Regions from separate parts of the Streptomyces sp. NPDC017676 genome, predicted to be linked through region 1. Evidence: riboswitches for the same ligand, from Rfam matches in the RefSeq annotation. Region 1 holds a riboswitch; each other region holds the start of a gene.
The links. Region 1 has a riboswitch for thiamine pyrophosphate ahead of ACH4LD_RS28900 (thiamine ABC transporter substrate binding subunit). Riboswitches for the same ligand answer to the same signal wherever they lie in the genome.

Region 1 (10,112 bases):
CCCTTCCCGATCGCCGTGCTCCGCGACTTCCTCGGCGTGGCGGAGAGGGACTGGCACCGCTGGGCCGCGACGGGCGAGGCCCTGCTGTCCGCGGGCGCCGGGTCGGAGGAGCGGGCAAAGGAGGCGGCCCGGACCACCCGGGCCCTGATCACCGAACTGCTCCGCAGGCGCCGAGAGGACCCCCGCGACGACCTGGCCGGCGTGCTGGCGCGGGCCACCGCGGCCGGCGAGATCACCGACGAGGAGGCGGTCTCCCTCGCCATCGCCGTCCAGGTCAGCGGCGGCCACGCGGTCCGCAACAACAGCGGTTCGATGATGTACGCGCTGCTCACCCACCCCGGCCACCTGGACCGGCTGCGCCGCGAGCCGGAGCTGCTGCCCCGGGCCGTGGAGGAGCTGTTCCGCTACGTCCCGCACCGCAACGGCGTCGGCATCCCCCGTGTCGCCACTCAGGACGTGGAGGTCGGCGGCCGGCTGATCCGGGCCGGTGACGTCGTCTACAACGCCTACCTCGCCGCCAACCGCGACCCCGAGGTCTTCCCCGACCCCGGCGCCCTGGACTTCGACCGCGACAACCTCGCCCATGTGGCCTTCGGGCACGGCCCGCACCACTGCCTGGCCGCCGTCATGGCCCGCATGGAGGCCGAGGTCATGATCGGCGCCGTACTCACCCGCTTCCCCGGCATCCGCCTGGCCGTGCCGCCCGAGGAGGTGGAGTTCCAACGGCGGGGCCTGATCCGCGGACCGAGGATTCTGCCCGTGACGTGGTGACCCGTCGCATGGCAAGGTACGCAGGAACACAGGGGGGAACATGATCTTTCTACTGCTCGGCGTCCTGGCGCTCGTCATCGGCGGCTGCGTGTGCGTGGTGTGGGCGGAGCGCGGCGGCCCACGCTGGGTCCGGATCGTCGCGGCCCTCACACGCGGCGCGGGCGAACTGGTGAGCAGCGCCCAGAAGAGCCGGAGCCGGGGCGGCAGCGGGGACACCGACGACGACTAGGAACGACCGCCTCACGCACGCGCCGGGCCACCCGTTCGGATCTGCGACACTGGAACCACCATGCCCAAGCCCGGAGAACTCACTTTCGTCGCGCCGCGCGGAGCCAAGAAGCCGCCGCGGCATCTCGCCGACCTCACGCCCGCCGAGCGCAAGGACGCGGTGGCCGGGATCGGTGAGAAGCCGTTCCGTGCCAAGCAGCTCTCGCAGCACTACTTCGCGCGGTACGCGCACGACCCGGAGCAGTGGACCGACATCCCCGCCGGTTCCCGCGCAAAGCTCCAGGAAGCGCTGTTCCCGGAGCTGATGACCGTCGTGCGGCATCTGTCCACCGACCAGGGGACCACGCGCAAGACGCTGTGGCGGCTGTTCGACGGGACGCTGGTCGAGTCCGTGTTGATGCGGTACCCGGACCGGGTCACGATGTGCATCAGCTCGCAGGCCGGGTGCGGTATGAACTGTCCGTTCTGCGCGACCGGGCAGGCGGGGCTGGACCGGAACCTGTCCACCGCGGAGATCGTCCACCAGATCGTGGACGGCATGCGGGCGCTGCGGGACGGCGAGGTGCCCGGTGGGCCCGCGCGGCTGTCCAACATCGTCTTCATGGGGATGGGCGAGCCCCTCGCCAACTACAAGCGGGTCGTCGGCGCCATCCGGGCGCTCACCGACCCGGCCCCGGACGGGCTGGGCCTCTCGCAGCGCGGGATCACCGTCTCCACCGTCGGGCTCGTGCCGGCCATCCACCGGTTCGCCGACGAGGGCTTCAAGTGCCGGCTCGCGATCTCCCTGCACGCCCCCGACGACGAGCTGCGCGACACCCTCGTCCCCGTGAACACGCGGTGGAAGGTGCGCGAGGTGCTGGACGCCGGGTTCGAGTACACGGAGAAGTCCGGGCGCCGGCTGTCCATCGAGTACGCGCTCATCCGCGACATCAACGACCAGGCGTGGCGGGGGGACAGGCTCGGGCGGCTGCTGAAGGGCAAGCCCGTGCACGTCAACCTCATCCCGCTGAACCCGACGCCGGGGTCGAAGTGGACCGCGTCGCGGCCGGAGGACGAGAAGGCGTTCGTGGAGGCCATCGCCGCGCACGGCGTGCCCGTCACCGTCCGGGACACCCGTGGACAGGAGATCGACGGGGCCTGCGGTCAGCTCGCGGCCACCGAGCGGTAATCTGACCCCGTCCACATATCTTCATATTCCGACAGGGGAGCGCCACAGCGCTGAGAGTGCGGCACCGGGCCGCAGACCCTCTGAACCTCGCCCAGGTCATTCTGGGTAGGGAGTTCGGTCATCACTCAAGCTGTTGCGCCCTGCCCGGGTCTCCCCAGCGGAGCCCGGGCGGGGCCGCGTCTCTTCCTGGCCAACCCCAGGAGGACATCCAGTGCACAACAAGACCTTCGTGGCCGTGGCGGTCGGGCTGGGCCTGATCGGCCTGTCCGCGTGCGGTTCCGGCGGGAGCGGGTCGTCCGCGGACTCCAAGACGGTGACCCTCGTCAGCCACGACTCGTGGGCCGTCTCCAAGAACGTGCTGAAGGACTTCGAGAAGCAGTCCGGGTACAAGGTCAGGGTCCTCAAGGACGGGGACGCCGGGCAGGCCGTCAACAAGGCGGTCCTGACCAAGGACAACCCGCAGGGCGATGTCTTCTTCGGCGTCGACAACACCCTGCTGTCCCGGGCCCTGGACAACGGGCTCTTCCAGCCGTACCAGGCCAAGGGCTACGACACGGTCCGGCCCGAGTTCCGCGTCGACCAGGACAAGCACCGCGTCACGCCCGTCGACACCGGCGACATCTGCGTCAACTACGACAAGGCCTGGTTCAGCGCGCACAAGCTGACGCCGCCGCAGTCCTTCGCCGACCTCGCCGAGCCCCGGTACAAGAACCTGCTCGTCACCGAGAACGCGGCCACCTCCTCGCCGGGCCTCGGCTTCCTGCTCGGCAGCGCCGCACAGTTCGGCGACGGGGGCTGGCAGGGCTACTGGAAGAAGCTGAAGGACAACGGCGTCAAGGTCGTCGACGGCTGGGAGCAGGCCTACTACCAGGAGTTCTCCGGCTCCTCCGAAGGCAGGAAGGCGGGCGGCGACCGGCCGCTCGTGGTGTCGTACGCCTCCTCCCCGCCCGCCGAGGTGATCTACGCCAAGAAGCGGCCCGGCACCGCCCCGACCGGGGTGTCGTACGGGACCTGCTTCCGGCAGACCGAGTACGCCGGGCTGCTGAGCAACGCGAAGAACACCAAGGGCGGCAAGGCGTTCCTCGACTTCCTGCTCACCAAGGAGTTCCAGCAGGACATGCCGCTGAACATGTTCGTCTACCCGGTCGTGCAAGGGGCCGCCGTCCCCGCCGACTTCACCAAGTACGGGCCGGCCGCCAAGGATCCCGAGACCATGGCCCCGGACAAGATCGCCGCCAACCGCGACCAGTGGGTCAAGTCGTGGACGTCACTCGTACTGAAGTGACCGCCCGAGTGAGGGACAGGCGCGGGAACGCGGCTCGGCTCGGCCTCATGGCCCTGCCCGTCGCGTTCTTCGCGCTGTTCTTCGCCTGGCCCGTGGCCGCGATCGTCGCGCGCGGGCTGAAGGCGGACGGCGCCTGGCACCTCGGGCGGATCGTGGACGTCGTCGCCCAGCCGGACATCCGGCACGTGCTGTGGTTCACCACCTGGCAGGCGCTCGCCTCCACCGCGCTCACCCTGCTGCTCGCCCTGCCCGCCGGCTACGTCTTCGCCCGCCTCGACTTCCCGGGCAAGCAACTTCTGCGGGCCGTCGTCACCGTCCCGTTCGTGCTGCCGACCGTCGTCGCGGGCAGTGCCTTCCTGGCGCTGGTCGGCCGGGGCGGGCTGCTGGACGAGCTGTGGGGGGTACGGCTGGACACCACGGTGTGGGCGATCCTGCTGGCCCATGTCTTCTTCAACTTCGCGGTCGTCGTGCGGACCGTGGGCGGGCTGTGGGCGCAGCTCGACCCCCGGCAGGAGGAGGCCGCCCGGATGCTGGGCGCCTCCCCGCTGACGGCCTGGCGAAAGGTCACCCTCCCCGCGCTCGCGCCCGCCGTGGCCGCCGCCGCCCTGATGGTGTTCCTGTTCACCTTCACCTCCTTCGGTGTGGTGCAGATCCTCGGCGGCCCCACCTTCTCCACCCTCGAAGTGGAGATCTACCGGCAGACCTCGGAGGTCTTCGACCTGTCCACGGCCGCCGTCCTCACCCTGGTCCAGTTCGCGGCGGTCGGCGCGGTCCTCGCCGTGCACGCCTGGACGGTACGGCGCCGGGAGACCGCGCTGCGGCTCGTGGACCCGAAGGTGACGGCCCGGCGTCCGCGCGGCGCAGGACAGTGGGCCCTGCTCGCCTCGGTCCTCGCCGTCGTGGCGCTGCTGCTGGTCCTGCCGCTCGCCGTCCTCGTCCGCCGTTCCCTGGACGCGCCCGGCCTCGGCTACTACCGGGCGCTGACCCACACGGACGGCGGTACGTTCCTGGTGGCGCCCGTGCACGCGGTGTGGACCTCGCTCCAGTACGCGGTCGCGGCCACCGCCATCGCCGTGGTGATCGGTGGGCTCGCCGCCACCGCGCTGTCCCGGCGGGACGCGGGACGGCTGGTGCGGGGCTTCGACGCGCTGTTGATGCTGCCGCTCGGCGTCTCCGCCGTGACCGTCGGCTTCGGCTTCCTGATCGCGCTCGACAAGCCGCCGCTGGACCTGCGCCAGTCCTGGATCCTGGTGCCGCTCGCCCAGGCGCTGGTCGGTGCCCCGTTCGTCGTACGGACCATGCTGCCCGTGCTGCGCGCGGTGGACGTCCGGCTCAGGGAGGCGGCGGCCGTGCTGGGCGCCTCGCCCTGGCGGGTGTGGCGGGAGGTGGATCTGCCGCTGGTACGGCGGGCGTTGCTGGTCGCGGCCGGCTTCGCGTTCGCCGTGTCGCTCGGCGAGTTCGGGGCCACCGTGTTCATCGCCCGGCCCGACAACCCGACGCTCCCGGTCGCGGTCGCCAGGCTGCTCAGCCGTCCCGGCGACCTCAACTACGGCCAGGCGATGGCCCTCTCGACGATTCTCATGGTGGTGTGCGCCGCCGCGCTGCTCGTCCTGGAGCGGCTGCGGACCGACCGGACGGGGGAGTTCTAGATGCTGCTGAGCCTGGAGGCCGCGACCGTGCGCTTCGGCGGGCGGGCCGTGCTCGACGCCGTCGGCCTCGAAGTCGCCGAGCACGAGGTGGTGTGCGTCCTCGGGCCCAGCGGCAGCGGGAAGTCGACGCTGCTGCGGGCCGTGGCCGGGCTCCAGCCACTGTCCGGTGGACGGATCCTGCTCGACGGCCGGAACCAGACGGGTGTACCCGCGCACCAGCGGGGCGTCGGACTGATGTTCCAGGACCACCAGTTGTTCCCGCAGCGGGACGTCGGCGCGAACGTGGCGTTCGGTCTGCGTATGCACGGCGTCGCCAAGGGGGAACGGGACGCCGAGGTGGGCCAGTTGCTGGAGCTGGTCGGGCTGCCCGGCGCCGCCCGGCGGGCGGTGGCCTCGCTGTCCGGCGGCGAGCAGCAGCGCGTGGCCCTCGCGCGGGCGCTCGCGCCCCGGCCCCGGCTGCTGATGCTGGACGAGCCGCTGGGCCAGCTGGACCGCTCGCTGCGGGAACGGCTGGTGGTCGAACTGCGGGAGCTGTTCGGCCGGTTGGGGACGACCGTGCTGGCCGTGACCCACGACCAGGGAGAGGCGTTCGCGCTGGCCGACCGGGTGGTGGTGATGCGGGACGGGCGCATCGCCCAGTCCGGGACGCCGCTCGATGTGTGGCAGCGGCCCGCCGACGCGTTCGTGGCCCGCTTCCTCGGCTTCGAGAACGTGGTCCCGGCGACCGTCGCCGGTACGGTCGCCGACAGCCCGTGGGGCAAGCTGCCGGTGCCGGACGGCTCCGCGCAGGGCCACCGTACGGTCCTCGTCCGCCCGGCCGGCGTCCGGCTCGGGCCCGCCGACCAGGGCCTGGCGTGCACGGTGACCGCCCGCACCTTCAAGGGCACCCATGTGGCCGTCCACCTCCAGCCGGCGGACGGCCCCCGACTGGAGGCGGCCTGCCCGCTCCGGGACGCGCCGGAGCCCGGCGCCTCGGTCGGCGTGGAGTTCGACGTGGCCGAAACCGTCGTGCTCGACTGATCATCACGCCCTTGGGCTGAGGCCATGCCTTTGCTCACGCATGACCGCTACCGCGACGAGATCGCCCAGCGGGTCGAGCGGTTGAGAGCCGTGGTGGCCTGGTGTGTCGACCTGTCCGCCACCGTGCCGACCTGCCCCGACTGTTCGCTGGAGGACACGAGGCCGGCTTCGACACCGGGGTGTGGGCGTGGGCCGGGATGCTGAACTCCGGCTGCGGGCTGCCGCTGGACACGCCCGGCCTGGAGGTGCTCGGCGAGCGCGAGGTGCTGGCGTTCTGGCTGGAGCGGACCACCTTCGGCTGACGCGCCCCGGCCCGCCCCCTGGGCACAGGGGACGGGCCGGCGCGGTACGGCGGTGAGGTCAGCCGTTGCGGCTCGCCCCACGGCGGCGCATGCCGAACCAGACGGCGCCACCGCCGACGACGACCAGCAGCGCCGCGACGCCGGCTATCAGACCGGTGTTGGAGTTCGCACCGGTCTCGGCGAGGTTGGACTCACCGGCCGCCGGGGACGGCGCGTTCTCGGCGGTGCCGGCCGGGGCGGAGCTCGACCCGGAGGCCGACGGGGCCGGGGTCGCCGGCTGGGCCGGGGCGGACTTGCCCGGCGACGACGACGGTGACGGCGACGGGGTCGCGCTGGCCGTCGGCTTCGGGGTCTCGCTCTCGGTCGTGCAGGCGGTGGACGGGGTCACCAGGTCCGGCTGGATGTCCTCGTCGACGAGGGTGCCCGCCTTGACGTGGATCCGGTAGGTGGCGCTCGGCTTCCAGTCCTCGGAGAAGGTGATCCGGACGCCTTCCTTGGACCCCTTGACCGGCTGCTCGCCGACCTTGGTCTCGACACCGCCGACGCCCTTGAGGAAGACGCTGACGGTGGCGTCCTTGGCGGACGCGTCGGTGTCGGTGACGACGATGACGCCCTTGTCGCCGTCGCACTTGGCTTCGGCGGAGAAGTCCTTGATGTTGCACGCGAGAGCGGAGCCGGCCAGTCCCAGCACCAGCGCCGCCGACCCGGAGGCGACACCCAGAACGCGCACGGAACGGCGTGCGCCACGGAGAGTCATGGACAACGTTTGTCCTTTACAGAGTGCAATTGCGGGGGGTGGACGGGGAGTTGGGGCGAGGGATGAGACACGGACAGCTGAGGCCCCAGCAACCCCGGGAGGCTCCCAGGTTTATAAGCGCTCCATAAGGAGTGTCAACGCATCGGCCGTCAACGGCCGTTGACTTTGCCCGCTTATTAACCGCCCAGACGTTTGAGCGCGTCCGGAGCCTGCTCGATCCGGTCAACGAGGGCGATACGGGACTCCATCGCCCGCCCCCGCGCCAGCGACCGGAGCAACGGCCAGGCCGGCAGCTCCCGCGTCCAGTGCCCGCTGTCCACGAGCACCATCGGGGTCGGCTCGCCGCGCGACTCGTAGTAGTTGGGCGTCGCGTTGTCGAAGACCTCCTGTACGGTCCCGGCGGCGCCCGGCAGGAAGACCACCCCGGCGGTGGAGCGGGCCAGCAGGCCGTCCTCGCGGGTGGCGTTGGCGAAGTACTTGGCGATGTGCGCGGCGAAGGCGTTCGGCGGCTCGTGGCCGTAGAACCAGGTGGGGATGCCCACCGAGTCCCCGCCTCCCGGCCAGCGCTCGCGCACCTCGAACGCGGCGCGCGCCCACTCGCTGACCGACGGCCGGAACGAGGGTGCCTTGGCGAGCAGCCGGAGCGCGTCGTCCAGCATGTCGTCGCCGAACGGAGCGGCGTACGCACCGAGGTTGGCGGCCTCCATCGCGCCGGGTCCGCCGCCGGTGGCGACCGTGTAGCCGGCGCGGGCGAGTTCGCGGCCGAGCCGGGCGGCACCGGCGTACGCGTCGGTCCCACGGGCCATCGCGTGGCCGCCCATGACACCCACCACCCGGGCGCCGACGAGGAGTTCGTCCAGGGCGTCGGAGACGGCGTCGTCGTGGATCGAGCGGAGCATCGAGGAGAAGACGTCACCGTCGGCCCGCGTCCGCTGGAACCAGGCGTAGGCGCGCGCGTCCGGCGTCACCTCGTACCCCGCGTCCAGCGACTCGAACAGCTCGTCGGGCGTGTAGACGAAGGCGCGGTACGGGTCGAACGGGAGCCCCGGTACCGGTGGGAACACCAGGGCCCCGGCCGCCCGGACCCGGGCGGCGGCCTCCGGGTCCATCGGGCAGCCGAGGAAGACGGCGCCCGTGGTGTCGAGGCGGAGCAGGACGTCCGTACGGCTGGTCAGGTCGACGGCCTGGACCCGGAACCGGGCGAGCGAGCCGTGTTCGGCGACCACCTCGTCGAACTCGGCGAGGGACTCTATCTCGCGGTCGTGGGCGGCGCGGTGCGGCTGGGCGGGTGTCGGTTGCACCCGCCCATGCTGGCACGGATGTTCGGGCCCCGGGGTCAGCTCTGGATGGCCGCCGGGTCCATCCACACGACCTCCCAGGTGTGGCCGTCGAGGTCGTCGAAGGCGCGGCCGTACATGAAGCCCTGGTCCTGGGGCTCGCCGCTCGCCGTACCACCGGCCGCGATGGCCTTGTCGACCAGCTCGTCCACCTTCTCGCGGCTCTCGGCGCTCAGACAGATCAGCACCTCGCTGGTCGTCGTCGCGTCGGCGATCTCCTTCTTGGTGAAGGTCGCGTAGAACGGCTTGGTCAGCAGCATCGCGACGATGCTGTCGCTGATGACCACGGAGGCCGCCTTGTCGTCGCTGAACTGCGGGTTGATCGAGTAGCCGAGTTCCGTGAAGAACTTCTTGGCGGCGTCCAGGTCGTTCACGGGCAGGTTCACGAAGATCATCTGCTGGTACATGCGGGCCTCTTCCGTCCGGGTCGTGCGCGGTGCGTCGTGTTCGGTGGGTAGACCGGCGGCCCGCGCCGGACTCATCGGCGACCGCCGAAGTTTTTTCAGGTCAGCGGCAGCGTCGACAGCGCGGCGATCCCGAGGGTGAGCGGGCCGAAGAGGACCAGCAGGGCGGCCGCGCGGAGGGCGGCGGCGCCGCGCAGCATCGCGGCGGGCGCGCCGAGGCGGAGCAGCGCGGCGATGGTGTCGGCGCGGCACTGGCGGGCCTCCACGGCCGCGGTGAGGAGGGTGGCGAGCGTGGAACCGGCGACGACGAGCGCGCCGAGGGCGGACAGCGGGCCGAAGGCGGGGGCCGGGCCGGCACCGTCGTACAGGGCGGTCATGGCGTAGCCGGCGGACGCCACCGCGCAGACCACGCCCAGCGGGCGGCCGATCCGGGCGGCCTCCGCCATCAGGACCCGGCCGGCGAGCAGCCTCAGCGCCCCCGGGCGGGTGCACTGCAGGAGCCGTCCGCACAGATGGGTCAGGCCGGGGGCGGCCAGGACGAGACCGGTGGCGGTGAGGAGCCAGCCGAGGAGCACGGCGAGGGAGGGGGCGGGGGTGGAGCGGCCGGCGTGGGCCTGTACGGCCAGTCCGGCGGTGACGAGGGCCACCCCCCAGGGCAGGCCGGCGGGGGGCTGGACCTCGGTGTCCGGTGCGGGGGTGGGTGCGGCGGGCTCGGGGTCGGGTCCCGTTCCCTGCGCTGCCTCGTCACCGCCCGCGGGACGCGGGTCCGTTGCCGCCTGTGCCCGCGGGGCCGCCGCCGCGCGTCCCCTGAAGCGTCCCGCCGCTCCGAACGTCTCCTGCTTCGGCGATCCCCCGTACGCCCCGAAGCGGCCGAAGCCCGGGCCGGTCCGGGGCGGGGGGACCGGGTCCCTCGGGCGCAGGGCCAGGGCCACCGCCGTCGTCGCCGTGGCCGGGAGCAGGGCGAGGAGGGTCAGGGTCGCCGGGAGAGGGAGGGAACGGTCCGCAGCCAGGACGTCCGCCGCCGCGCCGTCGAACGGCATGCCCGTCAGGTCGCCGCGCAGGTGGAGGAAGACCAGCAGGGCCAGCAGCGAGCCCAGGGTGCAGGACAGGGCCGTCGTCAGGGCGGAGAGGGCCATGAGACGGGCCGGGCCCAGGCCCACGGCGGACAGGCCGGGGCGCGGCCGGGTGCCG
Region 2 (10,112 bases), on a different contig from region 1:
AACTCGGGGTCGGCGCCCTGCGGGTCCGGTGCGTGCCGGTCCGCCCGGCCGCGGCGCCGCTTGCTGCCGGTCGCCGCCTCGGGGCCGGGCCGCTTGACCGCCCAGCCGGAGGCGAAGCCGCGGCGGAACGACAGCGTGACGTAGGTCTGGCCGACCGCGAAGGCGATCGCGCCCAGCCCGATCACGATGACGGACGGCATCAGCACGCCGACCACGACGCCGAGGAAGCCGCCGAAGGCGAGGAGGCGCCAGCGCAGCCGCGCCTTGTACTGCAGCAGCACCTCGCCCAGCAACCACAGCGCGACGCCGCCGAACGCGATGTAGAGGACCGTCCAGCCCATGTACGCCCCTCTCCCAGTGACCGCTACGCAGTGTGTCGTATCGCGGTGCGGCCGGTCTAGGCCTGCGGGGGGTGGTGCAGGCCCAGGTTCTCGTAGATTTCCAGGGTCGCCGTGGAGTTGTTGAGCGTGATGAAGTGCAGTCCGGGCACTCCCTCGGCCAGCAGCCGCGCGCAGAACTCCGTGGCGAACTCGATACCGATGGAGCGTACCGCCGCCGGATCGTCCTTCGCTGTGAGGATCCGCTCTTTCAGGGCGTCCGGGACATGGGCGTTGCTGAGCTTCGGCAACCGTTCCAGCATCTTCACACTGGTGACGGGCAGGACTTCCGGGATGACCGGGGTCTCGCAGCCCGCGGCCGCCACGCGGTCGCGCAGGCGCAGATACGACTCCGGCTGGAAGAACATCTGCGTGATGGCGTAGTCGGCGCCCGCACGGCACTTGTCCACGAAGTGCGCGACGTCGGTGTCCCAGTCCGCGGAGCGCGGGTGCATCTCCGGGAACGCGGCGACGCCCACGCAGAAGTCGCCCGACTCCTTGATGAGCCGGACGAGTTCGGCCGCGTAGGTCAGGCCGCGGGGGTGCGGCACCCACTCGCCCATCGGGTCGCCGGGCGGGTCGCCGCGCACGGCGAGCATGTTGCGGATGCCGGCGTCCGCGTACTGGCCGATGATGTTGCGCAGTTCGGCGATGGAGTGGTCGACCGCGGTGAGGTGGGCGACCGGGGTCAGCGTGGTGTCCGCGACGATCTGCTGGGTCTCCTTGACCGTGCCCGCGCGGGTGGAACCGCCGGCGCCGTAGGTCACGGAGACGAAGTCGGGGGCGACCGCCTCGACCCGGCGGAGCGCGCTCCACAGGTTCCGCTCGCCCTTCGGGGTCTTCGGCGCCGAGAACTCGAACGAGTACGTCGTCTTGCCGGTGGCGAGGATGTCGCGCACGGTGCGTGCGCGATCAGTCCTGGTGGATGCGGTTCCGAGGGCCATACCGGCAGGTTAGCCAGGGGTGGGCGGTCCCCCAACCGGATGCCGGGAATTTGCCCGAATTGCCGCTCTCCTGTCCAGCAGATGGACAGAACGGCTCTAGCGGGCGTCCCGCAGCCGCTTCGCGAACTCCGTCGCCGCCGCGCCCGGATCGTCCGCCTCGGTGATCGCGCGGACCACGACCACCCGGCGGGCACCGGCGTCCAGCACCTGGTCCAGGTTGCCGAGGTCGATGCCGCCGATGGCGAACCAGGGGCGGTCGGTGCCGAGGCCCGCCGCGTAGCGGACCAGGTCCAGTCCGGGGGCGTGGCGGCCGGGCTTGGTCGGGGTGGGCCAGCAGGGACCGGTGCAGAAGTAGTCCACGCCCTCCTGGACGGCGGCAGCGGCGGCCTCCGCCTCGGCGTGCGTGGAGCGGCCGATCAGCACCCGGTCGCCGAGTATCGCCCGGGCCGCGGGGACCGGGAGATCGCCCTGGCCGAGGTGGAGCACATCGGCGCGGGCGGCATGGGCGACGTCGGCCCGGTCGTTGACCGCGAGCAGCTTGCCGTGCCGGGCGCACGCGTCGGCGAGGACCTCCAGGTGCTCCAGCTCCTCGGCGGCCTCCATGCCCTTGTCCCGCAGCTGCACGACGTCGACACCGCCGGCCAGGACCGCGTCCAGGAACTCGGGCAGGTCGCCCTGGCGCTTGCGGGCGTCCGTGCAGAGGTACAGGCGGGCGTCGGCGAGCGCGAAGCGGGCGGTGTCGGACATGCGTGGGTCCCCCCTGTGGTCGGTGTCCCTGGCGGTGGTGCGCGGTGGCGTACGGGCGTCCGGCCCGCACGCCACCTGCCCGCTGCGGATCGGCTCAGACGGCGAGCGCCTGGGCGCGGCGCTTCACCTCCGTGCCGCGATTCTCGCTCAGGGCCTGCGCGGGGGTGCCGGGCAGGGTCGGGTCGGGGGTGAAGAGCCACTCGATCATCTCTTCGACCGTGAAGCCGTCGTCCCGCAGGAGCGTCAGGGTCCCGGACAGGCCCTTGACGACCTTGTCCCCGTCGATGAAGGCGGCGGGGACGTGCAGCGCCCTGTTCTCACCCCGGCGTACGGCGATGAGCTGGCCCTCCTTGACCAGCTGCCGGACACGCGTCACCTCGACACCGAGCATGTCGGCGATGTCGGGCAGGGTGAGCCAGGCGGGGACGAGAGCATCGATCTTTGCGTCAATCTCGGTCACGTTTCCTAGCCTGCCATCCCCCACTGACAGTCGGAAGTCAGGCAGGTCCAGGCGGGAGGGTGGGCTCGGTGGCACCGCTCCTCGTAGCCGGCCTGATCCGGACGACAGAGTCTAGTCGGCCGTGGCGTTCTTCAGGGGCCGCGCCGGGTCGGTCAGTGCCTCGGGGTCCATCCGCCGGCCCGCCTCGATCAGACGGCGGCCCTGGGCCAGGTCGCGGGGGCGGCCGACGGCCAGCAGGGCCACCAGGCGGTCCTCGCGGAGCCAGCAGACCGTCCAGGACGGGCCCGCCGGGTCTCCGCGCCGGACCAGGCGGTCGGCCCCGGCGTGGTGACCGGCGTACTGGACGAAGCGGCCGAACTGCTCGGACCAGAAGTACGGCACCGGGTCGTAGACCGCCGGGGTCTCGCCGAGGATGTTCGCGGCGACCGTGCGGGGCCCCTGGAGGGCGTTGTCCCAGTGGTGGACGAGGAGCCGCTCGCCGTAGCGCGCCGACGGGAAGGAGGCGCAGTCGCCGACGGCGTACACACCGGGCACGGAGGTGCTCAGGCGGTCGTCGGTGAGGACCTCGCCGTGCGCGCCCAGCTCGATGCCGGAGCCGGCCAGCCAGCCGGTGGCGGGTCGGGCGCCGATGCCGACGACGACGGCGCCCGCGGGCAGCCGGGTGCCGTCGGCGAGCACCACCTCGCCGGGCTCGACGCGCTCCACGCGCGCGTGGGTGAGCAGTTCCGCGCCCGCCTCGGCGTACCAGGCGGCCATGGGCGCGGCGACCTCGGCGGGCAGCGCGCCGGCGAGCGGATGGTCGGCGGCCTCCACCACGGTCACCGCGCAGCCGGCCTCGCGGGCGGCGGTGGCGAACTCGGCGCCGATCCAGCCGGCGCCCACGACCACGATGTCGTGCTGCCGGGCGAGCACGGGGCGCAGCCGTTCGGCGTCGTCCAGGGTGCGCAGCAGATGCACGCCGGGCACGCCCTCGGTGCCGGGCAGCCGGACCGGTTCTGCGCCGGTGGCGAGGACGAGGACGTCGTACGGCACCGGGCCCGTCTCGGTGTCCAGCTCGTGGTCGGCGGGGCGTACGCCGTACACCTCACAGCCGAGCCGCAGCTCGACCGCGAGGGACTCGAAGTCCACCTCGAAGGCGGAGTCCTCGGCCTTGCCGAGCAGCACCGCCTTCGACAGCGGCGGCCGGTCGTACGGCTGGTGCGGCTCGGCGCCGATGATGGTCACGTCGCCCCGGAAACCCTGCTCCCGCAGGGCGACCGCGGTCTGCACCCCGGCCATGCCCGCGCCGACGACGACCACGCGTCGCGCCGCCGCCGTGCCCTCTTGCGCTGTCTGCTCGCTCACCCGATCACCATAGACAATCGACGCTGACGATCCGTCAGTCAGGGCGCGGGCTCGGTGACCTGCTCCACCACGCTCGTGCCGGAGCCGGCCTGGGACTCCCACTCCCAGGTCTCGTCCAGGCGCACCCGCCCGTCGGGCAGCTCGACGACCGTGGACACGCAGTGCCCCGACGAGGTCGTCCCGTCGGTCTTGAGCTGCACGTACCGGAAGTCCAGCCGGTCGCCCTCCCGGGTGCCGACCAGATGGCCGCGCACGACGTCACCGCCCGTGTACTCGGCCCAGATCTCGCCGTCCTTCTCGTGGTACGCGAACCGTGTGCGGGTACCCACCTGACCTGGGGCTTGGTCCGCCACGGGGGCGAGGATCAGTCCGTCGAGCGATCGGGCCATGGAACGAGGCTCCCTTACGGGTGAGGAGGGCGGCGGGCTAGGGTTGCCACCGTACAAGCACTCGCGGGAGCCCGGACGCACCGGGCTGAGAGGGAGGCTGGCGGCCTCCGACCGTACGAACCTGATCCGGGTCATGCCGGCGAAGGGAGGGGCTGGACGCCCATGTCGTCACGTACGTCCGACGTCCTCGTCATCGGGGGCGGGATCATCGGCCTGGTCACGGCCTGGCGCGCGGCGCAGCGCGGGCTCGCCACGGCCGTGGTGGACCCCGAACCCGGCGGCGGGGCCGCGCGGGTCGCGGCCGGGATGCTGGCCGCGGTCACCGAACTGCACTACGGCGAGGAGACCCTGCTCGCCCTGAACCTGGAGTCGGCCCGCCGCTACCCGGCGTTCGCGGCCGAGCTGAGCGAACTGACCGGCCATGACCTCGGCTACCGCCGCTGCGGCACCCTCGCCATCGCCCTGGACGCCGACGACCGTGCCCACCTGCGCGAGCTGCACGCGCTCCAGCGGCGCTCGGGCCTCGCCTCGGAGTGGCTGTCGGGGCGGGAGTGCCGGCGCCTGGAGCCGATGCTGGCGCCGGGGGTGCGGGGCGGGCTGCGGGTCGACGGCGACCACCAGATCGACCCGCGCCGGCTGGCGGCGGCCCTGGTGGCCGCGTGCGAGCGGACCGGTGTGGTGTTCCACCGGGCGTGGGCGCAGCGGCTGGACGTGGTACGGGACCGGGCCACCGGGGTCACCACGGCGGACGGCACGGCGCTGCGCGCGGACCGGGTGGTGCTCGCGGCCGGCAGTCTGAGCGGGCGCCTCGCGGGCGTGCCGGACGAGCTGCTGCCTCCGGTGCGGCCGGTGAAGGGGCAGGTGCTGCGGCTGACCGTGCCCCCGCGGTACGCGCCGTTCCTGAGCCGGACCGTGCGGGCCGTGGTGCGGGGCAGCCAGGTGTACCTGGTGCCCCGGGAGAACGGCGAGCTGGTCGTCGGCGCCACCAGCGAGGAGCTGGGCTGGGACACGACGGTCACCGCGGGGGGCGTGTACGAGCTGCTGCGCGACGCGCACGAGCTGGTGCCCGGCATCACCGAGCTGCCGCTGACCGAGACCCGGGCCGGGCTGCGCCCCGGCTCCCCGGACAACGCGCCGCTGCTCGGCCCGTCCGGGCTGGCCGGGCTGCTGCTGGCCACCGGGCACTACCGCAACGGGGTGCTGCTCACACCGGTCACCGGGGACGTGCTGGCGCACGCGCTGGTCACCGGTGAGCTTCCGGAGGAGGCGCGTCCGTTCACGCCGCGGCGCTTCGGCACCGCGTCCGGGGAAGACGCCGCGCGCGTGGAGACGATGGAGGAGCTGGAGCAGCCCGCATGAACAGCCAGGTCATGATTTCCGTCAACGGGGAGCGTCGGGAGATCGCCCCGGGGACCGTCCTCGACACCCTCGTCCGGACCCTCACCGCCGCCCCGCGCGGGGTGGCCGCCGCCGTCAACGAGACCGTCGTCCCACGCGCGCAGTGGGCGACGACCGCGCTCGCCGACGGTGACCGGGTCGAAGTGCTCACCGCCGTGCAGGGAGGCTGAGCCATGGCCGACGATCCCCTGGTCCTCAGTGACCTGACCTTCTCCTCCCGGCTGATCATGGGCACGGGCGGGGCGCCCAGCCTGGACGTGCTGGAGCGGGCACTGGTCGCCTCCGGTACGGAACTGACCACGGTCGCGATGCGCCGGGTGGACCCCTCCGTGCACGGCTCGGTGCTGTCGGTGCTGGAGAAGCTCGGCATCCGGGTGCTGCCGAACACTGCCGGCTGTTTCACCGCGGGCGAGGCCGTGCTGACCGCCCGGCTGGCCCGGGAGGCACTGGGCACGGACCTGGTGAAGCTGGAGGTCATCGCCGACGAGCGGACGCTGCTGCCGGACCCGGTGGAGCTGCTGGAGGCGGCTGAGACGCTGGTGGACGACGGGTTCACGGTGCTGCCGTACACGAACGACGATCCGGTGCTCGCGCGCAAGCTCCAGGACGTCGGGTGCGCCGCGGTGATGCCGCTCGGGTCGCCGATCGGGTCCGGGCTGGGCATCCGCAACCCGCACAACTTCCAGCTCATCGTGGAGCACGCGCGTGTGCCGGTGATCCTGGACGCGGGCGCCGGTACGGCGTCGGACGCGGCACTGGCGATGGAGCTGGGGTGCGCGGGGGTGATGCTCGCCTCCGCGGTGACCCGGGCCCAGGAGCCGGAGCTGATGGCCTCCGCCATGAAGCTCGCGGTGGAGGGGGGCCGGCTGGCCCGGCTGGCCGGGCGGATTCCCCGCAGGTACCTCGCCGAGGCGTCGTCACCCGCGGAGGGGCTGGCCGTGCTGGATCCCGAGCGTCCCGCGTTCTGAACCGGTGCCGCGGTTCCGGGCCGGGACGTCGTGGGTGCGTCACAGGTCGGCTGCAGTGCTGGTGGAAAGCGGTCTCGGCGCGGGAACTGCCGGTGCTCCCTCGTAGACTCGCCTCTCGTGGATACGACCCTTCAGGACCCCCTCGTCGGGCAGGTGCTCGACGGCCGGTACCGCGTCGACGCGCGGATCGCGGCCGGCGGGATGGCCACGGTCTACCGGGCCCTGGACACCCGCCTGGACCGTGTGCTCGCGCTGAAGGTGATGCACCCGACGCTCGCGGCCGACGGCGCGTTCGTCGAGCGGTTCATCCGGGAGGCCAAGTCCGTCGCCCGGCTGGACCACCCCAACGTGGTGCAGGTCTTCGACCAGGGGACCGACGGGTCGTACGTCTACCTGGCGATGGAGTACATCGCCGGCTGCACCCTGCGGGACGTGCTGCGCGAGCGGGGCGCGCTGCAGCCGCGGGCCGCGCTGGACATCCTGGAGCCGGTGCTCGCCGCGCTCGGTGCCGCGCACCGGGCCGGGTTCGTGCACCGCGACATGAAGCCCGAGAACGTGCTGATAGGCGACGACGGCCGGGTCAAGGTCGCCGACTTCGGGCTGGTGCGCTCCGTGGACACGGTGACCAGCACGACGGGCGCCGTGCTCGGGACCGTCTCCTATCTCGCGCCGGAGCAGATCGAGCAGGGCGCCACCGACCCGCGCGTCGACGTGTACGCGTGCGGTGTGGTCCTGTACGAGATGCTGACGGGCGCCAAGCCGCACTCCGGGGACTCCCCGGCCCAGGTGCTCTACAAGCACCTCCACGAGGACGTGCCGCCGCCCTCGCAGCTCGTGCCCGGCCTGCCGTACCCGCTGGACGAGCTGGTCGCGTCGGCCACCGCGCGCACCCCGGACATCCGGCCGCACGACGCCGTGGCCCTGCTCGCCCAGGCGCGCGAGGCCCGTCTGTCGCTGACCGACGAGCAGCTGGACGCGCTGCCGCCGCAGGCGCTGACCGCCGAGCACGACAACGCCGAGGACCGCACGAGCGTGATCCCGCGCGCGCTCACCTCCCCCGCGCTCGGCTTCGCTCGCGCGGGGGGACCCCCATCCGGTCCGCTGCCCGTCGACGAGGACACGGACGCCCCTGGGGACGCAATCGACCGCACCGCCCGGTTCCAGAGCCCGCCGCTGCCGCCCCGCCGGCGCCCGGGGCGGCCCCGGCGCGCGGTACTGGCGGTGATCGCGGCCGTGCTGGTGGTGTTCGGTGTGGGCGCCGGGGTCTGGTACATCAACTCCGGCCAGTTCACCAAGGTGCCGCCGCTGCTGGCCAAGACGGAGGCGCAGGCCAAGGAGCGGCTGAAGTCGGCCGGGCTGGACGTCGGGCAGGTCAAGCGCGCGTACAGCGACACGGTCGAGCGCGGCACAGTGATCGACACCGACCCGGCGCCCGGCGCGCGCATCCGGGACCACGACTCCGTGACGCTGACCGTGTCGCTGGGACCGAAGACGGTGGACGTCCCGGACGTGGCGGGCCAGTCACTCGCCAAGGCGCGGGCGCGGCTGAAGGCGGAGGACCTGGAGCCGGGCATGGTCACCCGGGAGTTCAGCGACGACGTCCCCAGGGGCTCGGTGATCGGTACGACACCGGAGGCGGGCACCGAGCGGCACGCGGGTTCGGCGATCGCGCTGATCGTCAGCAAGGGCAGCCCGATCGACGTGCCGGACGTCACCGGTGACGACCTGGAGAGCGCGAAGCAGGAGCTGACGGACGCCGGGCTGAAGGTGAAGGTGGCCGGGGAGCGGATCAACTCCGAGTACGACGAGGGCGCGGTCGCCGCGCAGAGCCCGGGTGACGGCCGCGAGGCGGCCGAGGGCGACACGGTGACGCTGACACTGTCCAAGGGCCCGGAGATGATCGAGGTCCCGGACGTGGTCGGGGACAGCGTGGACGACGCCCACCAGGCCCTGGAGGACGCCGGGTTCGAGGTGAAGGAGGACCGCGGGCTGCTCGGGCTGTTCGGGGACACCGTGAAGAAGCAGTCGGTGGACGGCGGCGACGAGGCGCCCAAGGGGTCGACGATCACGATCACCATCCGGTGACAGGTCTCACCGGGGAGCGCGGTCCGGGCGCGGGGGCGGACATGACACCCTGAACGGGTGAGTCCCGTTCAGTCCCCCCTCCCCCGCAACCCCGTCGGCGGCCATGTGCCCGTGGCCGGTGGTCTCCACTCCGTCGGGCTGTCGTACGCCCGTGACCTGAAGGCCGAGACTGTGCAGGTCTTCGTCGCCAATCCGCGTGGCTGGGCCACGCCCGCCGGGAACCCGCGGCAGGACGAGGCGTTCCGCACGGCCTGTGCCGAGGAGTCGGTCCCGGCGTACGTGCACGCGCCGTACCTGATCAACTTCGGCTCGCACACGGAGGCCACCGTGGAGCGGTCGGTCGAGTCGCTGCGGCACTCGCTGCGGCGCGGGCGGGAGATCGGGGCACTGGGTGTCGTGGTGCACACCGGGAGCGCCACCGGCGGGAGGACGCGGGAGGTCGCGCTGAAGCAGGTGCGCGCGCGTCTGCTGCCGCTGCTGGACGAGCTGACCCACGACGACGACCCGTTCCTGCTGCTGGAGTCGACCGCCGGGCAGGGCGCCTCGCTGTGCTCGCGGACCTGGGACTTCGGGCCGTACTTCGAGGCGCTGGACGCGCATCCGAAGCTGGGCGTGTGCCTGGACACGTGCCACATCTTCGCCGCCGGGCACGACCTGACCGGGCCGGACGGCATGCACCAGACCCTGGACCTGCTGGTGGACACCGTCGGCCCCGGCCGGCTGAAGCTGATCCACGCCAACGACTCCAAGGACGTGGTGGGCGCCCACAAGGACCGGCACGAGAACATCGGCGCCGGCCACATCGGGGAGGACGCGTTCCGGGCGCTCATGACCCACCCCGCGACCGAGGGCGTACCGCTGGTCATCGAGACGCCCGGCGGCAAGGAGGGACACGCGGCGGACGTGGAGCGGCTGAAGAAACTGCGCGACGACTGACCGTTGGGGAATACCCCCACGGGGTATATGGTTCCCGCAGGGCGCAGGAGCCGTCATCCGACATGGGGGTAGTCATGCAGCACGAGGCGCACGCGGCACACGCACAGCACCACGGGCCCGCCGACACGGACCACCGGGGACACCACCACGCGCCCCCCGCCACCTGGGCCATGGCCGTCCAGGCCACCCTGCACTGCCTCACCGGCTGCGCCATCGGCGAGGTGCTCGGCATGGTCGTCGGCACGGCCTTCGGCTGGGGCAATCCGCCGACCATGGTGCTGGCGATCGTCCTGGCCTTCGTCTTCGGCTACTCGCTCACCCTGCGCGGGGTCCTGCGGGCCGGCGTCGACTTCCGTACGGCCTTCCGGGTGGCGCTGGCCGCGGACACCCTGTCCATCGTCGTGATGGAGCTGATGGACAACGGGGTGATCCTGGTCTGGCCGTCGGCGATGGACGCCACGCTG
Region 3 (10,112 bases), on a different contig from region 1:
CCCCCACGCCCACCGCCACGCTCATCGGGTCCGTACAGCGCGCCATGCGTCTGCTGGAGACCGTCGCCACGCACGCGTACGGCGCCCCCGCCAAACAACTCGCCCGTGAGACCGGCCTCGCGCTGCCCACGGCGTACCACCTGCTGCGCACCCTGGTCCACGAGGGCTATCTGCGCCGCGAGAAGGGGCTGTTCTTCCTCGGTGACGCGGCGGAGCGACTGGGCCGCAGTGGAGCGCAGCAGAAACGTCGCAGCACGGTGGCGGACACGCTCGCGCACTGGCGCGATTCCATCGGAGTGCCGGTGTACTACGCGATGTACCGGGACGGTGAGATCGAGGTCATGTGCGTCTCCGCCTCCCGTCAGGCGCCCGCGGTGGAGGAGTGGGCGGACTTCCGTGAGACCGGCCATGCGCACGCGATCGGGCAGTGCCTGCTCTCCCAGCTGGACGAGGAGGCGCGACGCGACCACCTCGCCCGGTATCCGGTGCGGCCCATCACGCCATACACGGTGCGGGACAACGACGCTCTGCTGCGGCGGCTGGTCCGGATGCGGCGCATGGAACCGGTGGTGGAGCGCCAGGAGTACGCGGTCGGCACCGTCTGCGCGGCGGTCCCGATCACGGTCGGCACCACCGCGGCCACCATGGCCATCTCGCTGCCCGTCCACCAGGCCGACCGGCTCATGCCCGCCGCACAGCGGCTGCAGGCCGAGATCGGTCGACATCTCGGATCGCTCACTCTCTCTATCAGTATCTGAAAACTCACTCCTTGTGATCTCTCGTGTACTTTCAGCAAGATTTGACCACGGTCAGAGGGATCAATCCCGGCCAGTCGATGTCATATGACGGGATAGGCAATGCGCGAGTCCGTACAGGCAGAAGTCATGATGAGCTTTCTCGTGTCGGAGGAGCTCTCCTTCCGCATCCCGGTGGAGTTGCGCTACGAGACCTGTGATCCGTATGCCGTACGCCTCACCTTCCATCTCCCCGGTGATGCTCCGGTCACCTGGGCCTTCGGGCGGGAACTGCTGATCGACGGGGTCGGCCGCCCGTGCGGGGAGGGCGACGTGCACATCGCCCCCGTCGATTCCGAGGTGCTGGGTGAGGTGCTGATCCGGCTCCAGGTCGGCGGCGACCAGGCCCTGTTCCGCTCGTCGGCGCCACCGCTCGTGGCCTTCCTCGACCGTACGGACAAACTCGTTCCGCTCGGTCAGGAGGGTGCACTCGCCGATTTCGACGCTCATCTCGACGAGGCCCTGGACCGCATCCTGGCCGAGGAACAGAGCGCCGGCTGAAGCGTTGCGGCAAGGGTGACGGGCGATCCGCCGTGCCCGCGCGGGACTGTGCAGGAACGCTTCTGCGGCGGGCACGTTCCAGCGGGGCCACCCCGCCGCGGTGCTCACCCCTCCGGTGCCTCCTCCCGGCGCCGGAAGGGCCTCCCCCCGGATTTCGACGACGGCCACGGCCGGCGCCGGGTGAGCGCTCCGCCCTCCTCGCTGCTGACCGCTCCCGGCGTCAGCCCTCCCTACGTCATCGCTTCCGGCGTCGGCCCCGGCCACCGCGTGCCGGTGCGGGCTGCGCCCCGGCGAGCGCCGTGGCCCCGGGCCCGGTCCGGTCGGCCGACACGACGAGCGCGGCCAGCGCGGTGGTGACCGGGACCGAGGCGACCAGACCGATCGAGCCCACCAGCGTGCGCACGATCTCCTCGGCCACCAGCTCGCTGTTGGCCACGGTGCCGACGCTGCTCTGCGCGATCGAGAACAGCAGCAGCAGCGGCAGTGCGGCACCGGCGTAGGCGAGCACGAGGGTGTTGACCACGGACGCGATGTGGTCGCGGCCGATCCGGATGCCCGCCCGGTACAGCCCCCGCCAGCCCATCGACGGGTTGGCCTCGTGCAGCTCCCAGACGGCCGAGGTCTGCGTCACCGTCACGTCGTCCAGGACGCCGAGCGAACCGATGATGACGCCTGCCAGCAGCAGACCGCTCATGTCGATCGACGGATACAGGCCGTGGATCAGGCCGGTGTTGTCGTCCGTGTTGCCGGTCAGCGCCGCCCAGCCGATGAACAGTGAGCCGAGCACGCCGATCAGGCAGAGCGAGATGAGCGTGCCGAGCACGGCCACCGACGTACGCGCCGACAGACCGTGGCACATGTACAGGGCGATCAGCATGATGGCGCTCGACCCCACCACGGCGACCAGCAGCGGGTTCGCCCCCTCCAGGATCGCCGGCAGGATGAACAGCGTCAGCACGAGGAAACTCACGGCCAGTGCGACCAGCGCCATGACCCCGCGCAGCCGGCCCACCACCACGACGGCCACCGCGAAGATCCCCGCGAGCAGTGCCATGGGGAACTTGCGGTTCACATCGGTCACCGAGTACTGCAGGTCCTTGGGGGCCGAGGGCTCGTAGGCGACCACGACCTTCTCGCCCTGGTGCAGTTGCCGCGACTGGTCCGGCTGCACGATCTCGGTGAAGGTACGGCCCTCGTCCTTGCCGGTGTCGACCCGGATGGTGGCCTTCTTGCAGGTTCCGTTGGGCCCCGCCTCCGCCGACGTGCCCTCGGCGGTGGAGGCGTCGCCGGCCGGAGTGCCGCCGGCCGCGTTCACCGACGTGCAGCTGACCTCGACGACCCGGGTGACCGTGGCCTGCTGGGTCTGCCGGTCGAAGCCGACGCCGGTGCGCTTGTGGGAGGGGGCATGCCCGGGCCAGAGCACCACGAGGCCGACCAGGACCGCCGCGGTGAAGGGGACCAGGATCGCCGCGATGACCTTGCGCAGGTGCTGGGAGACGGGGGCAGCCGGGCCGTGGTTGTGGCTGTGACCGTGCGAGTGGCTGTGGCCGTGCGATGGGGTGTCGCCGTACGAGTGGCTGTCGCCGTGCGCGTGGCTGCCGCCGTGCGGGTGACCGTGGCCGCGTGGACCGTGGCCGTGTCCGTCGCTTTCTTCCGGGCCGTCTTGGCGGGGCGGCTCGGGCGGCTGGTAGGGGTACTGCTCCATCCTGGTCACCGCCCGATCATTGCAAGAACGGGCGGGGGCCCACTGTTCACCGCGCCACACATGACGCTAGCGTGGAGGCACCTTTGCACACGCGGGAGCTCGGAGCACCGGGCTGAGAGGGCGCTGACCTCCGTATACGCGATGTTTCACGTGGAACAAGGGGTGTTCCACAAGAGACGTCGACAGACGGAAACCGCTGCGTCGACCGCCGAACCTGTTACCGGGTAATGCCGGCGTAGGGAGTAGGTCTCATGGCCAACAAGGACGCACGCACGCCTGCCTCCGTCCAGGACGAGAAGTCCCCGGAGGCCGGGAAGTCCATCGGCTGGCACAAGGCGTATGTCGAGGGCTCGCGCCCCGATCTGCGCGTGCCGGTCCGTCAGGTGCATCTCACCAACGGGCAGTCGGTCACGCTGTACGACACGTCAGGCCCGTACACCGATCCACTCGTCGACACAGACGTCCGCCGTGGCCTGCCGCCGCTGCGGGAGAACTGGATCATCGCCCGTGGCGACACCGAGGAGTACGCGGGCCGTCCGGTCCGTCCCGAGGACGACGGGATCAAGCACACCTCGCCGCGCGGCGGGCTGCGGAACCTGGACGCGGTCTTCCCCGGACGCCCGCGCCAGCCGCGGCGGGGCCGTAGCGGCCAGGCGGTGACACAGCTCGCGTACGCCCGCCGCGGCGAGATCACGCCGGAGATGGAGTTCGTGGCCCTCCGGGAGAACGTTTCTCCCGAGGTGGTCCGCGAGGAGATCGCGGCGGGCCGGGCCGTGCTGCCGGCCAACGTCAACCACCCGGAGATCGAGCCGATGATCATCGGCAAGCGGTTCCTGGTGAAGGTGAACGCCAACATCGGCAACTCCGCGGTGACGTCCTCCATCGAGGAGGAGGTCGAGAAGATGACCTGGGCGACCCGGTGGGGTGCCGACACGGTCATGGACCTGTCCACCGGCCGCAACATCCACACCACCCGCGAGTGGGTCCTGCGCAACTCCCCCGTCCCCATCGGCACCGTGCCGCTCTACCAGGCCCTGGAGAAGGTCGACGGCAGGGCCGAGGAACTGACCTGGGAGATCTACAAGGACACCGTCATCGAACAGGCCGAGCAGGGCGTGGACTACATGACGGTCCACGCCGGCGTCCGGCTGCCGTACGTCCCGCTCACCGCCAACCGCAAGACCGGCATCGTCTCGCGCGGCGGCTCGATCATGGCCGCGTGGTGTCTGGCGCACCACAAGGAATCGTTCCTGTACGAGAACTTCGAGGAGCTGTGCGAGATCCTCGCCGCCTACGACGTCACCTACTCGCTGGGTGACGGCCTGCGGCCGGGGTCCATCGCGGACGCCAACGACGAGGCGCAGTTCGCGGAGCTGAGGACGCTCGGGGAACTCAACCGGATCGCCAAGCGTTTCCACGTACAGACCATGATCGAGGGCCCGGGCCACGTCCCGATGCACAAGATCAAGGAGAACATCGACCTTCAGCAGGAGATCTGCGATGAAGCCCCGTTCTATACGCTCGGCCCGCTGACCACGGACGTCGCGCCCGCGTACGACCACATCACCTCCGGCATCGGTGCCGCGATGATCGCCTGGTGGGGCACGGCGATGCTCTGCTACGTCACGCCCAAGGAGCACCTCGGCCTGCCCAACCGGGACGACGTCAAGACCGGCGTCATCACCTACAAGATCGCCGCACACGCGGCGGACCTCGCCAAGGGGCATCCCGGGGCTCAGGAGTGGGACGACGCACTGTCCGACGCCCGCTTCGAGTTCCGGTGGGAGGACCAGTTCAACCTCGCGCTGGACCCGGACACGGCACGGGAGTTCCACGACGAGACCCTGCCGGCCGAGCCCGCCAAGACGGCGCACTTCTGCTCCATGTGCGGCCCGAAGTTCTGCAGCATGAAGATCAGCCAGAGCATCACACAGCGGTTCGGTGGTGCGGCGGCTGAGGGGGCGTCACCTGAGGAGATCGCCGAGGGGATGCTCCAGAAGTCGAAGGAGTTCGCCGCCGGCGGCAACCGGGTGTACCTGCCGTTGACCGACTGACAGAGCGGGGAGCGGTGGTTCGGCGGCCGGATCATCGCTCCCTGCGACGTGGAGGTGGTGTCTCAACCATGCCGGCTCCAGACTTGCCGCATGACAGCGAGATCGATGAGCAAGGGCGCCAACCTTCCGATCGGTTCTCGGGCAGTGCGCGCTGAGCTTGCTTGGTCCGAGACACCCGGAGCGCCGGACGTCGATGCCTCGGCGCTGCTGCTCACCGGTGCCGGACGGGTTCGCAGCGACGGTGACTTCGTCTTCTACAACCAGCCGCAGCATGCGTCAGGCTCCGTAAGGCACGTGGGGAAGCAGCGGGGTTCTGGTGTCACGACGGACACGGTCGAGGTGGACCTGCGTGCGGTGGAACCGGAAGTCGAAAGGGTTGTGCTGTGTGCGTCCACCGATGACGGGACGTTCGGGCAGATATCGGGAATGACGCTGAGACTGCTCGATGCAGGCACGCAGGAGGAACTGGCCCGATTCGACATGGAGGCCACGACGGAGACGGCGTTCATCGGCGGCGAGCTCTATCTGCGGGGCGGCCGGTGGAAGTTCCGTGCGGTCGGGCAGGGATACGCTTCCGGGCTTGCCGGGCTCGCCACCGACTTCGGGATCACCGTTGATGACGACCCCCCGGCCACGGTCGTACCCCGTCTGCCGCCGGCGCCTGCGCCGGAACCGCCTGCCCCGTCCGCGCCGACAGTCGCCTCGCGCCTCAGCAAGGGCGAGGAACAGCTCCCCGTGGACATGCGCAAGAGGCTGTCCCTGCGCAAGGAGCAGGTGGCGGTCAGCCTGGAGAAGCACGGTGCCGCCGGTGTCACGGCGCGAGTCGTCCTGGTACTCGATGCTTCCGGTTCCATGTCCTTCCTGTACTCGAAGGGCGTCGTGGCCGACGTGGTGGAACGCATGGCCGCGGTCGCGGCGCAGTTGGACGACGACGGTGAGATGCAGGCCTGGACGTTCGCCTCGCACGCCGCCCGACTGCCCGATCTACACCTGGGGGACCTCCCCGAATGGCTCCGGCTCCACGTCCGGGTAGGTGAGCTGAGCCTCTTCCGCCGGAGCAGGAAACCCAGGAAGGGACTGCAAGCCGGTCAGGTGGACATGCGGACGGTCGGTATCCAGAACGAGGAACAGAAAGCCATCGCTCAAGTTCGTCAGTTCGTTCGCGTTCACCCAGCCACCGTCCCCACGCTCGTGCTGTTCTTCTCCGACGGAGGCGTCTATCGCAACGCGGAGATTGAGCGGGAGCTTCGTGAAGCCGTCGAGGAACCGATCTTCTGGCAGTTCGTGGGGATGGGACGGGCCAACTACGGTGTGCTGGAGCGCTTCAGCACGATACCGGGCCGACGGGTCGACAACGTCGGCTTCTTCGCCGTTGACGACATCAGTAAGGTCTCCGACCCGGAACTGTACGACCGACTCCTGTCCGAGTTCCCAGCTTGGCTGACCGCCGCCGGTCAAGCCGGCATCCTCTGAATCGAACCTGTTGAGCCTACTGAGCCTTTCAGGGACGCAGTCCTGCATGAAGATGTCGCAGGACATCCGGCGTGAGCACGGTGGCAGCCGCGCCGAGGCCGAGGAGAGCCGGTCGGATCACTCGGGCCGGTGGTCCGGGCCGCCGAAGTCCGGGCTCGTGTAGTCGGGGCTGGTGTAGCTCGGGCGGCCGGTCGCGGTGCCGTCGTCGGGGCTGCTGAAGCCGGGACGGTCGTAACCGAGGCGGGGTATGCGGCCGGTCGGTGCCGGTGGGGTCGAGGGGTGCCCGGCGGTCGTGCCGGGCTCGGCGAGTGCCTCCCGGAGGAAGGGCACGATGCCGCGCTCCAGCAGGGCGTCCCGCCACGCCTCCTTGGCCCGGGCCAGCTCCTCGTGGGCCGCGTCCCGCGCCCGGTCGTCCGCCGATGTGCTGTTGCGCAGAGCGGTGAGCAGCAGTCCGACCGCGGCGACCAGGACCGTTGCCGCGGTGATGGCACCGAACACCCAGCCGGCGGTGAGCATGGTCCGGGCGAAGGTCTGGCCGGGGTCGAGCATCTTCAGGATGTAGCCGACGAGCAGGAAGATCACCGCAGCGGTCCCGGAAAGGACGGGAGCCAGGACGGCGATGACCGCGATGGCGCCCGCGCCGGTGTTCTCGGCGGCTTCACCGAGGGTGGTGGCGAGGCCCGTGGCGGTCGAACCCGGGCCCGCGTCGTCGGGGTTGGCGACGGCCGGCGGGCCGGACAGCGCCGGGTGACGCAGTTCGTCGCGCAGCTTGACGTAGTGCTGGTACTCGGCCGCCGCGGCCGCCGTGATCAGGGCGGAGGCGTTGAGTGCCATGGTGCGCAGTTGTTCGGAGTTGAGCCGCTGTCCGACAGCGGCCAGTTCCGGTCGGTGCGGTGCGGAGCGCAGCGCCTCATCGAGGAGCCGCTCGAATTCCTGGCGGTCCTCGCTCTGCAGGTGCTGCGGAACGCTGTTCATGTGCATCCCCCGATGCTCCGTAGGGCTTGGGGCTCGCACGCCGGCGAGCCGTCGGGCAGAAACGGAGGGGAGCCTGCTACGGATAAGCCGATGGTAGAGCCGTGACGGCGCGCGGTGACAGGGGATTGCCGGAAATTGCGGTCCGGCCTGCGCGTACGCGGCTGGGGGATGCCTGCCCGACGAACGGTCAGCTGCTCAGGGGCAGTTGCTGGACCAGCAGTTTTCCGGCCATGGTCACTCCGCCGTCCATGGCGATGGCGAGTCCGTCGGCGTAGACGTGCGGTCCCTCGACGATCGGTCCGGTGCTCTCCTCGCCGTCCTCCGAGCCGACCTGGCCGAGGAGGTACGGAATGGGGCTGTGCCCGTGAACGACCCGGGTGCCGCCGTACGTATCGAGGAGGGAGCGTACGGCGTCGGCGCCGCCGTCGTCGCGGAAGGAGAAGCGCTTGGTGAACTTGCGGAACAGGTCCCAGACCTCGTCGGCATCGTTGCGGGTCAGAGCCTCGCGGACGGTGTCGTTGACCGCCTCGATGGAGTCGCCGTAGTCGAGGTAGGCGGTGGTGTCGGAGTGGAGGAGCAGATAGCCGTCGACCTCCTCGACGGCGTCGAGGCGGGCCATCCACTGCAGGTGGTGGTCCTGGAGGCGGTCCATGTCGGTCTTCTGGCCGCCGTTGAGCAGCCACGCCGCCTGGAAGGTGGCGGTGCCCGCGCCGGAGTTGACGGGCGTGTCGCCGAACCGTTTGGCCCCGAGGAGCAGCAGTTCGTGGTTGCCCATGAGGGCCTTGCAGTAGCCGCCGGCCGCCGCGGCCTCGGCGGACAGCCGCATGACCAGGTCGATGACGCCGATGCCGTCCGGGCCGCGGTCGGTGAAGTCGCCGAGGAACCACAGCCGGGCGGTGCCGGCGCACCACTGGCCCGAGGCGTCGATCAGGCCCTGCTCCTGCAGGGCCGCCACCAGCTCGTCCAGGTAGCCGTGGACGTCACCGACGACATAGAGCGGACCGGGCCCGGTCGCGGGCTGCGGGGCCGGGGCGGCCGGTACGGGCTCGACGGGGACCTGGAGGGTGTCGCCGCGGTTGATGACGGGCAGGTCGCGCTGGGTGGGGGTGTAGCCGTCGGGGTACGCCTCGTCGGCGGGCGGCACGACGTCGCCGGGGTGGACGTGCTGGACGTACGGACCGGTCTCGTGGACGTACGCGGGTACCCGGAAGTCGCGCAGCGTCGCCGTCCGCTCCGCCTCGGGTCCCTGACCGGCCCCCTGAGTCATCAGACCCCTCCACCATCGCGCCGCATCTGCACCGCTTCGGACTGCCTGGTCGCAGCGGTCCGCGGTGTCGTGGGCCCATCATAGGAACGCGCGTCGCGCCGTGTGATGACCCAGGGGTGGTGAATCGGAACAAGACTCCAGTTCACCGCGGCTTTCGCCCCGTTTGGGCAGATGTTCGACCGGCTGTCGACCGGTCGGGCCCTCGGTCCACCGGGTCCGTCCCCGCCCGCGGCGTGCCGACGGGTCCCCCTGTGCCGCACCGGCCGGGACCCGCGCGGGTCGGTGCGGCGGGCGGTGCTACTTGTCGTCCGGTGTCCGTGGCGGGCTGACCGTCGTGCGCGGGGACCGCCGCTGGGAGGAGGTGCGCACGATCAGCTCGGTCGGTATCACCTGCTCGACCGGCTGGTCCGACTCGACGCCCTCGATGGCGTCGATGAGGAGCTGGACGACGGCGGTGCCGATGCGGCGCGGCTTCAGGGACAGGGTGGTGATGGGCGGCTCGGTGCTGGCGTACACGGTGGACTCGCTGCAGCACACCAGCAGCAGGTCGTCGGGGACGCGTAGGCCGTAGCGGCGGGCGGCGGCGAGCAGGTCGGTGCCGTTGGGGTCGAACAGCCCGTAGACCGCGTCGGGCCGGTCGGGGCGGGCGAGCAGCCGGTCCGCGGCGACGGCGCCCGCGCACGGGTCGTGCGCCGGATAGGCCTCGTAGACCGGGTCCTGGCCGACCCGTTCGCACCAGCGCAGGTACGCGGTGGTCGACAGGTGGGTGTACGTGTCCGTCGTGGTGCCCGTGAGCAGGCCGATGCGGCGGGCGCCGGCGGCGGCGAGGTGGTCGAGGATGCCGAGTACGGCGGCCTCGTGGTCGTTGTCGACCCAGGCGGTGACGGGGAGCGCGCCGGCCGGGCGGCCGTCCGAGACGACCGGCAGCCCCTGCCGGACCAGCTCGCTGACCACCGGGTCCTGGTCGGAGGGGTCGATGACGACCGTGCCGTCCAGGGCGACGTTGGACCAGACGTCGTGGCGGGAGGTGGCGGGCAGGATGACCAGGGCGTAGCCGCGGGCGAGCGCGGCCGAGGTCGCGGCCCGTGCCATCTCGGCGAAGTAGGCGAACTCGGTGAAGGTGAAAGGTTCATCCCCGTATGTCGTCACGGTCAGGCCGATCAGACCCGACTTGCCGGTACGGAGGGTGCGGGCGGCGGCCGAGGGCCGGTACCCCAGCCGGTCGGCGACCTCGCGGACATGGCGCCGGGTGGCATCCGGGAGCCGGCCCTTGCCGTTGAGGGCGTCGGACACGGTCGTGATGGAGACCCCGGCGGCGGCGGCGACGTCCCTGATGCCCGCCC

Region 2: it holds a riboswitch for thiamine pyrophosphate, as region 1 does, so the genes downstream of both, thiO (glycine oxidase ThiO) here and ACH4LD_RS28900 (thiamine ABC transporter substrate binding subunit) in region 1, are expected to answer to the same signal.
Region 3: it holds a riboswitch for thiamine pyrophosphate, as region 1 does, so the genes downstream of both, thiC (phosphomethylpyrimidine synthase ThiC) here and ACH4LD_RS28900 (thiamine ABC transporter substrate binding subunit) in region 1, are expected to answer to the same signal.

Annotation. Positions count from the first base shown of each region.
Region 1 is NZ_JBIRJA010000014.1:135,545-145,656, forward strand. It holds gene ACH4LD_RS28885 (cytochrome P450) at 1-771, shown strand, start outside; gene ACH4LD_RS28890 (hypothetical protein) at 812-1,000, shown strand; gene rlmN (23S rRNA (adenine(2503)-C(2))-methyltransferase RlmN) at 1,061-2,167, shown strand; TPP riboswitch at 2,191-2,297, shown strand; gene ACH4LD_RS28900 (thiamine ABC transporter substrate binding subunit) at 2,379-3,452, shown strand; gene ACH4LD_RS28905 (ABC transporter permease) at 3,500-5,101, shown strand; gene ACH4LD_RS28910 (ABC transporter ATP-binding protein) at 5,102-6,121, shown strand; gene ACH4LD_RS28915 (hypothetical protein) at 6,223-6,423, shown strand; gene ACH4LD_RS28920 (LAETG motif-containing sortase-dependent surface protein) at 6,482-7,180, opposite strand; gene ACH4LD_RS28925 (LOG family protein) at 7,357-8,481, opposite strand; gene ACH4LD_RS28930 (VOC family protein) at 8,517-8,924, opposite strand; gene ACH4LD_RS28935 (hypothetical protein) at 9,020-10,112, opposite strand, start outside.
Region 2 is NZ_JBIRJA010000007.1:40,058-50,169, reverse strand. It holds gene ACH4LD_RS16540 (hypothetical protein) at 1-341, opposite strand, end outside; gene metF (methylenetetrahydrofolate reductase [NAD(P)H]) at 398-1,321, opposite strand; gene thiE (thiamine phosphate synthase) at 1,418-2,068, opposite strand; gene ACH4LD_RS16525 (Rv2175c family DNA-binding protein) at 2,163-2,528, opposite strand; gene ACH4LD_RS16520 (FAD-dependent oxidoreductase) at 2,640-3,872, opposite strand; gene ACH4LD_RS16515 (hypothetical protein) at 3,911-4,261, opposite strand; TPP riboswitch at 4,315-4,426, shown strand; gene thiO (glycine oxidase ThiO) at 4,424-5,620, shown strand; gene thiS (sulfur carrier protein ThiS) at 5,617-5,829, shown strand; gene ACH4LD_RS16500 (thiazole synthase) at 5,833-6,627, shown strand; gene pknB (Stk1 family PASTA domain-containing Ser/Thr kinase) at 6,745-8,712, shown strand; gene ACH4LD_RS16490 (deoxyribonuclease IV) at 8,770-9,648, shown strand; gene ACH4LD_RS16485 (DUF4396 domain-containing protein) at 9,723-10,112, shown strand, end outside.
Region 3 is NZ_JBIRJA010000009.1:248,030-258,141, forward strand. It holds gene ACH4LD_RS21540 (IclR family transcriptional regulator) at 45-758, shown strand; gene ACH4LD_RS21545 (SsgA family sporulation/cell division regulator) at 858-1,295, shown strand; gene ACH4LD_RS21550 (YibE/F family protein) at 1,531-3,000, opposite strand; TPP riboswitch at 3,082-3,259, shown strand; gene thiC (phosphomethylpyrimidine synthase ThiC) at 3,252-5,054, shown strand; gene ACH4LD_RS21560 (VWA domain-containing protein) at 5,145-6,527, shown strand; gene ACH4LD_RS21565 (hypothetical protein) at 6,645-7,508, opposite strand; gene ACH4LD_RS21570 (metallophosphoesterase) at 7,690-8,769, opposite strand; gene ACH4LD_RS21575 (LacI family DNA-binding transcriptional regulator) at 9,067-10,112, opposite strand, start outside.